One region of the Pannonibacter sp. CBAS1226 genome, then DNA from elsewhere that is predicted to be linked to it. Evidence: riboswitches for the same ligand, from Rfam matches in the RefSeq annotation. Region 1 holds a riboswitch; each other region holds the start of a gene.
The links. Region 1 has a riboswitch for cobalamin ahead of AC0CMF_RS03090 (energy-coupling factor ABC transporter permease). Riboswitches for the same ligand answer to the same signal wherever they lie in the genome.
Positions count from the first base shown of each region.

Region 2: it holds a riboswitch for cobalamin, as region 1 does, so the genes downstream of both, nrdH (glutaredoxin-like protein NrdH) here and AC0CMF_RS03090 (energy-coupling factor ABC transporter permease) in region 1, are expected to answer to the same signal.
Region 3: it holds a riboswitch for cobalamin, as region 1 does, so the genes downstream of both, AC0CMF_RS19215 (DUF1636 family protein) here and AC0CMF_RS03090 (energy-coupling factor ABC transporter permease) in region 1, are expected to answer to the same signal.
Region 4: it holds a riboswitch for cobalamin, as region 1 does, so the genes downstream of both, AC0CMF_RS13045 (ABC transporter substrate-binding protein) here and AC0CMF_RS03090 (energy-coupling factor ABC transporter permease) in region 1, are expected to answer to the same signal.

Region 1 is NZ_JBVOUO010000001.1:689,339-691,530, reverse strand. It holds gene AC0CMF_RS03100 (hypothetical protein) at 1-81, shown strand, start outside; gene AC0CMF_RS03095 (NHLP leader peptide family natural product precursor) at 96-437, shown strand; gene AC0CMF_RS03090 (energy-coupling factor ABC transporter permease) at 494-1,174, opposite strand; cobalamin riboswitch at 1,222-1,443, opposite strand; gene AC0CMF_RS03085 (hypothetical protein) at 1,714-2,192, shown strand, end outside.
Region 2 is NZ_JBVOUO010000004.1:84,004-86,195, forward strand. It holds gene nrdE (class 1b ribonucleoside-diphosphate reductase subunit alpha) at 1-228, opposite strand, end outside; gene nrdI (class Ib ribonucleoside-diphosphate reductase assembly flavoprotein NrdI) at 222-620, opposite strand; gene nrdH (glutaredoxin-like protein NrdH) at 643-864, opposite strand; cobalamin riboswitch at 1,155-1,369, opposite strand; gene AC0CMF_RS13030 (pseudoazurin) at 1,441-1,902, opposite strand; gene AC0CMF_RS13035 (ABC transporter ATP-binding protein) at 1,899-2,192, opposite strand, start outside.
Region 3 is NZ_JBVOUO010000007.1:185,184-187,375, forward strand. It holds gene preA (NAD-dependent dihydropyrimidine dehydrogenase subunit PreA) at 1-745, shown strand, start outside; cobalamin riboswitch at 1,064-1,280, shown strand; gene AC0CMF_RS19215 (DUF1636 family protein) at 1,316-1,768, shown strand; gene AC0CMF_RS19220 (ABC transporter ATP-binding protein) at 1,765-2,192, shown strand, end outside.
Region 4 is NZ_JBVOUO010000004.1:87,852-90,043, reverse strand. It holds gene dapB (4-hydroxy-tetrahydrodipicolinate reductase) at 1-106, shown strand, start outside; gene AC0CMF_RS13050 (2,3-bisphosphoglycerate-dependent phosphoglycerate mutase) at 138-758, shown strand; cobalamin riboswitch at 853-1,098, shown strand; gene AC0CMF_RS13045 (ABC transporter substrate-binding protein) at 1,355-2,192, shown strand, end outside.

The sequences.
Region 1 (2,192 bases):
TATGCCTCGGGCGGCAGCCTCGACAAATGCCTGCGGGATATCGGGTTCTTCAAACCGATCGAGGGCCGCGGCCTCTGGTAATCAAGGAGAAGACCATGAGCGACATCATCGCCTATCCGTTCGAGAAAGCCCGCGCCCTGCTGGAGGCCGAACTTCGAGCCAAGGCACAGTCAGACACGGCCTTCCGCGCTGCGCTTCTGAGCGATCCGCACGCAGCGCTCGTGGATCTGCTCGGCACGGATCCGGTGCCCAGCCTTGCGATCCGCGTTCTGGAAGAGGCCGCCGGAGAGATCGTGCTGGTTCTGCCGCGCCGCATCGAAGCCGATGAACTGCCGGACGAGCTGCTCGATTACGCCTCCGGCGGCGCCTACAAGGGCTGCAAGGGCGACGGCTGGACCCAGGACAAGCTGGGCCGCATCGGCATCGATCCTTTTTGATCAGATCATGTGCATGGAGGCCGGGAGTTCCCCGGCCTCTTTCTCATGCCAAAGGTTCAGCCCGCCACATGAAGCCTTGCGTTGAACAGCGGGCTGCGGCTCAGCTGCTTCAAGGCTTTTGCACCGGCCAGCACGCCAAGATCCACCAGCGGCTCCAGAATGATCACGGTCATGTAGGCCGCACCGAAGCTGGCCACGTCTGCCAGGTTCTCCGCTGAGAAGCCATGGCCATAGATGGCCCAGAAGGCCACCCAGGCGACGATGCCGCCCTGATAGGCGGTGGAAAGCGCCAGCGCCTGCGAATATTTCAGGTCCACATAAGGCGTTGACGGCGCAATGATTCGCTTCGCCAGCAGGCTGATGCCAAAGAGCGGCACCAGCAGCGTGGTGACATTCATGCCGTATTGCGGCAGGTCGAAGGGCGCAAAGAACAGCCCCTGGATCAGCAGACCGGCCGCCAGACCGATGGCGGCAGCCCCTGCCCCGAACAGCAGCAGCAGGGTCGAGCCGAGAATCAGATGCACCTCGGATACACCCACGGGGTGATGCGGCAGCACCTCGAAGAAGCAGAACACCAGCGCAGTCGTCATGATGCTGCGCAGGAGAAGCGGAATGGCGCCGCCATTGGTCCGCAGGTCGTCAACGGCGAGTTTTACCGCAAGCCCGAAAGCCGCTGCCGCCGTGCCATAGCTCAGGATGATCTTCGCGCCTTCAACGACGCCTTCTTCGATATGCATGCTCGTTCCTTTCTGCGCCCGCCGCGCATGGGACTGGGTGGGACTTTGCGCCCGGTCATGTGATGGACAGGTATCCTGGCTCACGGTTCACTGCTTCGCCTGCCTTCCCAGCCTTTTGGGGCCAGTGGCATCGGGGCGTCGCTCGCCGTTTACAGTTGCGGGGGCAGCCGGGGAATCAGGCCTTGCCTCATGTGCAAGCCCTTCACCCCGTTCCCTGATTTTTGCCGCAGCAGACCTCGTCTGTGCAGCCCATCAGCGGCACTCTAGCTCACGCGGAAACAATGCCAAAGCATTTGTGCAGGCGCGCAAGGCCTCCACACACCAGCAAAAAGTATGAGCCTGCCGCGGCAAAGCGCCGTGAAATCGCCCCCTTTGACAGATCATTTCACAAAGCCGTTATGCCGGAGTAGTTTAACCTGCCTTACGGACGGTCATGTTCCGGCCAAAGACCTGTGTGTGACGCAAGTCACGGACCCGGATGGCAAGGTTGGGACATGGTTCCGGCGGTTTAGATTTCAGTTCTCAATCTGGAGCTTCAAATGCGATCCTTTCTGATGCGCGGTGTCAGCGCTTCTGTCATGACCCTGGTGCTGGCCCACGGCGCACTGGCCTTCGAAGCGACCGGCAATGACATTGCCGACGCCTTCCTGACCCGTCTTGAAGCCGGGGAAGTGAAGGTTCTGTCGGTCGGCGGCGTGTCTGAGGATGGCAGCGAGGTCACCATTGAAGACGTCGCCCTCGAAGGCAAGACGCCGGATGACGGCTCGGGCTCCATCGGCATCATCACGCTGACCAACGGTGTGGTGCAGGCTGACGGCACCATGACACTGGACGGCCTCGCCTTCGAGGAAGCCTATCTGGAAGACAAGACGGGCACGGCCGTTTCGGTGGCCTCTTTCGTCGCCAGCGAGGTGGTCCTGCCTCCGGCCGACGGCTCCAAGTCCTTCGAGGATGTGGCCGATTACAAGAGCATCGAGGCCGAAGGCATCGAGATTACGGAAGGCGACAGCACCAAGGC
Region 2 (2,192 bases), on a different contig from region 1:
GAAGAAGACCGTGTTCTGGTTCACGTGCGAGAGGAAATACTGGCGCGCGGCCTCGCGGTCCTTCTCGAACTGGATCTTTCCCTCATCATCATAGAGGTTCAGCATCGCGTTCAGCGCGTGATAGTCCAGCGCCGTGGACTGGCGGGCATTGCTGCCGCCGGAAGCCGGGGCAACGGCTGCGGAGTGGGTCTTTGCGCCCGCGTCCTGCGGGGAATCCGTGTCTAGCATGTCCAAAACCGTTCCAGTCCGAGGGTGACGTTCTCGACATCCTCCGCCGTGCCCAGAAGCTCGAACCTGTAGAGGAACGGCACGTTGCACTTGGCGGAAATGATGTTGCCGGCGATGGCATAGCCTTCGCCGAAATTGGTGTTGCCCGCTGCGATGACGCCGCGGATGAGCTTGCGGTTCTGCTCCTCGTTGAGAAAGCGGATCACCGGTTTCGGCACCGCGCCCTTCGCCGTGCCGCCGCCATAGGTCGGCGTCACCAGCACGAAGGGCTCGCTCACGAGGGGCACGGGCGCGCTGGCGTCCACGGGCAGGCGGATGGCGTCAGTCCCGAGCTTCTCGACGAAGCGGCGGGTGTTTTCCGACGTGCTGGAAAAATAGACGAGCCTGCCCATGGTGCACGCGCCCTTCAGTGGTTCAGCCGAGGCCGCCGATCAGGTCCGGACGGAAACCGGCCCAGTGGTTTTCACCGGCGACAACCACCGGCACCTGACGGTAGCCAAGGCCGGTCACGTAGTCATAGGCCGCCGTGTCTTCGGAAATGTCCACCAGCGTGTAGTCGATGCCCTTGCGCTCCAGGGCGCGGGTGGTGGCATTGCACTGGACGCAGGCGGGCTTGCTGTAGACGGTGACGGTCATCGGTCGATCCTCATATGACGGACGTGACAAAGGGTTCGGCCACGCTTCTGCGCAGCCGGAGGCAGATAAAAACTCAAGGACAATTCCCGCGCTGCGGCACCCGGAGCAATCCGGTGGAGCGGAGGAAAAAGGGCCGCAGGTGACTACCCGGGCGGAAACTCGAAAACGGCTCTCTTCATCATGCCTGCACCCCGAAGCACTGCTGCCGAAGCAGATGGCACGGACCAGAGGGAGCGGACAGCCCGGCAAAGCCGGACATGAACTGACCACACCCCTCCGGCACCCCGCCGGTGGACGTTACGCTCAAGGCAGGTCTCCTGGCTCACGGGTCATCACGCCGCCCCGCCTTCCCAAGCCTTGCGGCCAAGTGGCAGAATGGGACGAACGCTCACCGTTCACAGTTGCGGGGGCAGCCTGGGAATTGCCGGATTTGCGCCGGTTTCACCCTGTTCCCGTCTTAGCTCGTCGGCGTTTCCACCGGAGAACCCTGAACAGGACTCAACATAGCGCAGATTCGATTTTTATCAATCCCTATGTGAGCCGACACAGGATACCCACAACATGTAGTTATCTGGCTCAGAGGCCGGAGCGAGCCAAAATCTCGGCAAAGCGCTTGAGGGAGGCGGGGGGAACGCTTGGATCCGGGAAGCCCTCGGGCCGGGCGGCATCGCCAACCCGAATCACCATCACCATACCCATGGTATAGTGCGGCGAGCATTTGATGCCATAGAGCCCCGGTTGATCAAAGGTGATGGAAATCTCCTCGTTGATCTTGCCGGTGAAACCGGCGAAGCCCTCGGGCACCATTATGGCAATGGAAGCGGCATTGTGGCTCTTGTGGCCAACCCGGAAGGTCACCGTATCGCCCGGCGCGATCTGCACGAAATCGGGCTCGAACACCATGGTGCCATGGGCGCCCCGGTTCAGCATCTGGACGTCGACAGTTCCGGCGCGGGTTGCGGCGGTGCTTGCCACGAGCAGGGACTGGGCAGAAACAAAGCTGAGGAAAAGGGTGCGGGCGAGGCTGCGCATCATCATGCTGCGGCTCCTTGAAGCGGGTGTTTGCGGCGGCGGCTGGATGGCCGGGCATACCGGATATGGCACTCGCCCTCCGGTCCTGTTTCCACCGTGGCCTCGACCTTGAAGACCCTGGCCAGAAGATCTGGGGTGAGAATGCCGCCGGGACGGCCCTGCGCAGCGATCCGGCCAGCGTCCATCACGATCAGCCGGTCGCAGAACATGGCCGCGTGATTGAGGTCATGCAGCGCGGCAATGACGCTGAGCCCCTGCGAGCTGACAAGATCCAGCAGGCCGATCTGGTGTTCGAT
Region 3 (2,192 bases), on a different contig from region 1:
GGCCGCAAAGCGCGGCGGGGCAGATGCAGTTTCGCTGATCAACACCATCAACTCCATCGTGGGTGTCGACCTTGACCGCATGGCGCCAACGCCGACCATTGACGGCAAGGGCTCCCACGGGGGCTATTGCGGCCCGGCGGTGAAGCCGATTGCCCTCAACATGGTGGCGGAAATCGCCCGTGATCCGGAAACCTACGGCCTGCCGATTTCCGGTATCGGCGGCGTCACCACCTGGCGCGATGCGGCGGAGTTCATTGCGCTGGGTGCCGGCAATGTGCAGGTCTGCACCGCCGCCATGACCTATGGCTTCAAGATCGTCGAGGAGATGATCGAGGGCCTGAAGGACTGGATGGGCGAGGCCGGCTACGAGCGGATTTCGGACTTCTCCGGCCGCGCGGTGCCCAATGTCACCGACTGGCGCTACCTCAACCTCAACTACATCGCCAAGGCGAAGATCGACGAGGACCTCTGCATCAAGTGCGGCCGCTGCCACATCGCCTGCGAGGACACCTCGCATCAGGCGATCACCAGCATGGTCGACGGGGTGCGCAAGTTCGAAGTGATCGATGAGGAATGCGTCGGCTGCAATCTCTGCGTCTCGGTCTGTCCGGTGGAAAATTGCATCACCATGGAACCAATGGCCACCGGAACCGTTGATCCACGGACGGGCCGTTCCGTCTCTGGGGACTATGCCAACTGGACGACACATCCGAACAACCCCAGCGCCCGCATCGCCGCCGAGTGACGAAGCCCCCGGAGAGCTTTGCTCAACGGAAATTGTTCGAACACTGCGGCGCCTGAGCGTTCCAAGTCTTGATGCGTCAGCATCTTAAGACTTGGCGTAAAGGCACAGCCTTTTGGCGGCATCCCTGCCCCCGGGATACCGTCCACCCCAGCTCGATGAGAGGCGACTCCCCCGGCTGCCGGCATAGGCAGCCGGGGATTTTTTTATCCAGTCGCAGCTCTCATGTTGTAATGTTATCTTATTACATATATCACTGCCGCCGTATGAAGACCCATCCTGAATCTATGACGATGGAGCTTGACAGGAAGGACGGCGGCTTTGATCATCTGCGGCGATGGTTCCCGGCTGGCAAAGCCTTGGCCGGGTGAAAAGGGAACACGGTACGGTGTAGCCAACAGGCGCCAAGTCCGTGACTGCCCCCGCAACTGTAGGCGGCGAGCGACCCCGGGTGATCCACTGTTCCACCGAGGAACGGGAAGGACCGGGCAAGCGGCGACCCGCAAGTCAGGAGACCTGCCATCACAGCAGACCTCAAACCGCCGGGCGGGGTGTCCCGGAAGGAGCATAGCCATGACCATTCAGGGACCGGCCTTGGCCGGAACACCTGTGCCTGCACCCGTGCAGGCCATTTCCCAGACGGAAGGAACCTCCCCTTCCCATCATCTCACCATCTGCGTCACCTGCCGTGACACGCAAACCGGCGAGCGGTCCGGCCGGAACCTTGGCACCGCTCTTGCCGCTGCGCTGCGGCAGGACACGCATTGGACCGTCTCCGGCGTTGAATGCATGGCCGCCTGTGGCCAGCCCTGCGCTGTCGCCCTGACGGCACCCGGCAAAGCCGGATGGCTGTTCGGCAATCTCACGCTGGACGACGTGCCGGATATCACAGCTTTCGCCCGCCAGTATCACGGCCTTGCCGATGGCTGGTGCAAGGCCTCCGAGCGTCCGGGCCGGATGGCGAAGACGGCGCTGGCCCGCATTCCGGCGCCTGGCCGCACAACCACCTTCGAGCCTGCCGCGTGAGCGCGCCGTTCTTCGAGGCTGACACTCTCGGCTGGGGGCCGCGCGGACGCCCTGCCCTCCTCTCCGGGATCAGCTTCACCGTCCGTCAGGGCGAGATGCTGGCCATTTGCGGTGCCAATGGCGCGGGCAAATCGTCGCTGCTGCGGCTGCTTTACCGCTTCCACAAGCCGCAGACCGGTGACGTACGGCTGGAGGGCACGAGCCTTTGGGCCATGTCGAGCCGTGACACGGCCCGCCGCATCGCCGTGGTGCTGCAGGAGCAGCCGACGGATTTTGCCCTCACCGTGCGCCAGATCGTCAGCCTCGGCCGCCTGCCGCATCAGCGCGGACTGGCTTCGGCCGGAGCGCGTGACGGCGAGATGGTGGAGCATGCCCTGGCCCGGCTGCATCTGACGGCACTGAGCGAGCGCTCCTTCGGCACGCT
Region 4 (2,192 bases), on a different contig from region 1:
AGACCGCCAGATCTTTGCCCGTGGTGCAGTCAGGGCGGCCCTGTGGGCGCGCGACCGCAAGCCGGGCCTTTACTCCATGGCCGACGTGCTCGGCCTCAACGACTGACATACCTTCAGAAATTCAAGGAGATCGGTGCATGGAACGTCTCTTGGTGCTCGTCCGCCACGGCCAGAGCGAATGGAACCTCAAGAACCTCTTCACCGGCTGGAAGGACCCGGACCTGACCGAGCAGGGCATCGGTGAAGCCAAGGCCGCCGGCGGCAAGCTGCGCGACATGAAGCTGAAGTTCGACGTCGCCTTCACCTCGGACCTGACCCGCGCGCAGCACACGCTGAAGCTCATCCTTGCCGAACTCGGCCAGGACGGTCTGGAGACGATCCGCGATCAGGCCCTGAACGAGCGCGACTACGGCGACATCACCGGCATGAACAAGGATGAAGCCCGCGAGAAGTTCGGCGAGGAGCAGGTGCACATCTGGCGCCGCTCCTTCGACGTGCCCCCTCCGGGCGGCGAAAGCCTGAAGATGACGGCCGAGCGCGTTCTGCCCTACTACCGCGCCGAGATCCTGCCGCGCGTCATGGAAGGCACCCGCGTGATCGTTGCCGCCCATGGCAACTCCCTGCGCGCGCTGATCATGGAGCTGGAAAAGCTGACGCCGGAACAGATCCTCAAGCGCGAACTGGGCACCGGCGCACCGGTCGTCTACCGTCTGGATGAAGACGGCCAGGTGGTCAGCGTCGAGGATCTGGCAGACTGATCCGCAGAGCACATCCGGAAAGGCGCTCCCGCAAGGGGCGCCTTTTTTTGTTGGCACCGCCGCACAGCTGCAGCTTGACGGTTCGCCTTCCGGAAAATACTACTTCTGCGACGGTTTCTGGCAGTGAGAGCTGCCGGGATTAAAAGGGAACACGGTACGGACGACCCAATCAGGGGCCAAATCCGTGGCTGCCCCCGCAACTGTAAGCAGATGCCGGTCATTCTTGCGGCGCTTCCTCGGAAGCGCCGGGTCACTGCGCCAGTCCTCAACTGGTGCGGGAAGGCAAATGACCGGCCTGAAATCTGTGAGCCAGGAGACCTGCCGTCATGTGAAATCCAGATGCTTGAGCGGGGATGCTCAAGGAGGATCAAAATGACGGTATTCCTGCCTCAGGCCTTCGGGCCTGCAAGACGTTTTGCTGCCCTTTCCTCCGGGGGGCATGCGCTTCCCTGCCTTCCCGGTCCTGCGCTGGCTCCAGCCGCTTCAGCGGACTGCTGTCTGGTCCGCGCGGAGCTTGAGCATTTCAAGGCGTGATGCAGCCGCATTGCGGCGCCTTGACATGACATCTGCCCAAAGGAAGGAAACCTCCCGTGCTTCTGCGCAATTTTGCTGCCGCCGCAGGCCTTGCTGCCTGCGCATCTTTCGCCTTGTCTGGTGCCGCTCACGCCGGAAAGACCCAGTATCCGCTGACGCTGGAGAACTGCGGCAAGGAACTGACCTTCACCAGGGCGCCGGAGCGCACCGTCTCCGTGGGCCAGAGTACCACCGAGATTCTCTATCTGCTGGGACAGGCGGACAAGATCACCGGGACAGCCCTTTGGATCGGCCCGGTTATTGAGGGCTATGAGGAGGTCAACGCCACGGTGCCGCGTCTTGCAGACAATGCGCCGAGCTTTGAAAGTGTGACGGGAGCCCGGCCGGAGCTGGTGACCACCCAGTTTCAGTGGCAGATCGGCCCGCAGGGCGTCGTCGCCACTGTGGAACAGCTCGAGGAACTGGGGATCGCCGTCTACACATCGCCGGCCGACTGCATCGGCAAGGACAATTCTGCCGGTGATGACGGGCTGCGCAAGGCCAGCTTCTCCATGGACCTGATCTACCAGGAGATCGACGACCTCGCCCGCATCTTCGATGTCGAGGACAGGGGCGCTGCCCTGATCGCAGAGCTGAAGGAGCGGGAGGAGGCCGCGCGCCGGAAGATCGGAGCCGTCAATGGCGAAGTCTCGGCGGTCTTCTGGTTCTCGAGTGCCGATCTGGCGATCGACCCTTACGTGGCGGGCCAGAAGGGCGCACCCGGCTACATGACCGCAAGCCTCGGCCTGAAGAATGTGATCGAGAGCGACGAAGAGTGGCCGACCGTCGGCTGGGAGACGATTGCCCGGTCCAACCCCACCGTGATCGTCGCCGGCAAGATGGACCGCCGCCGGTTCCCCG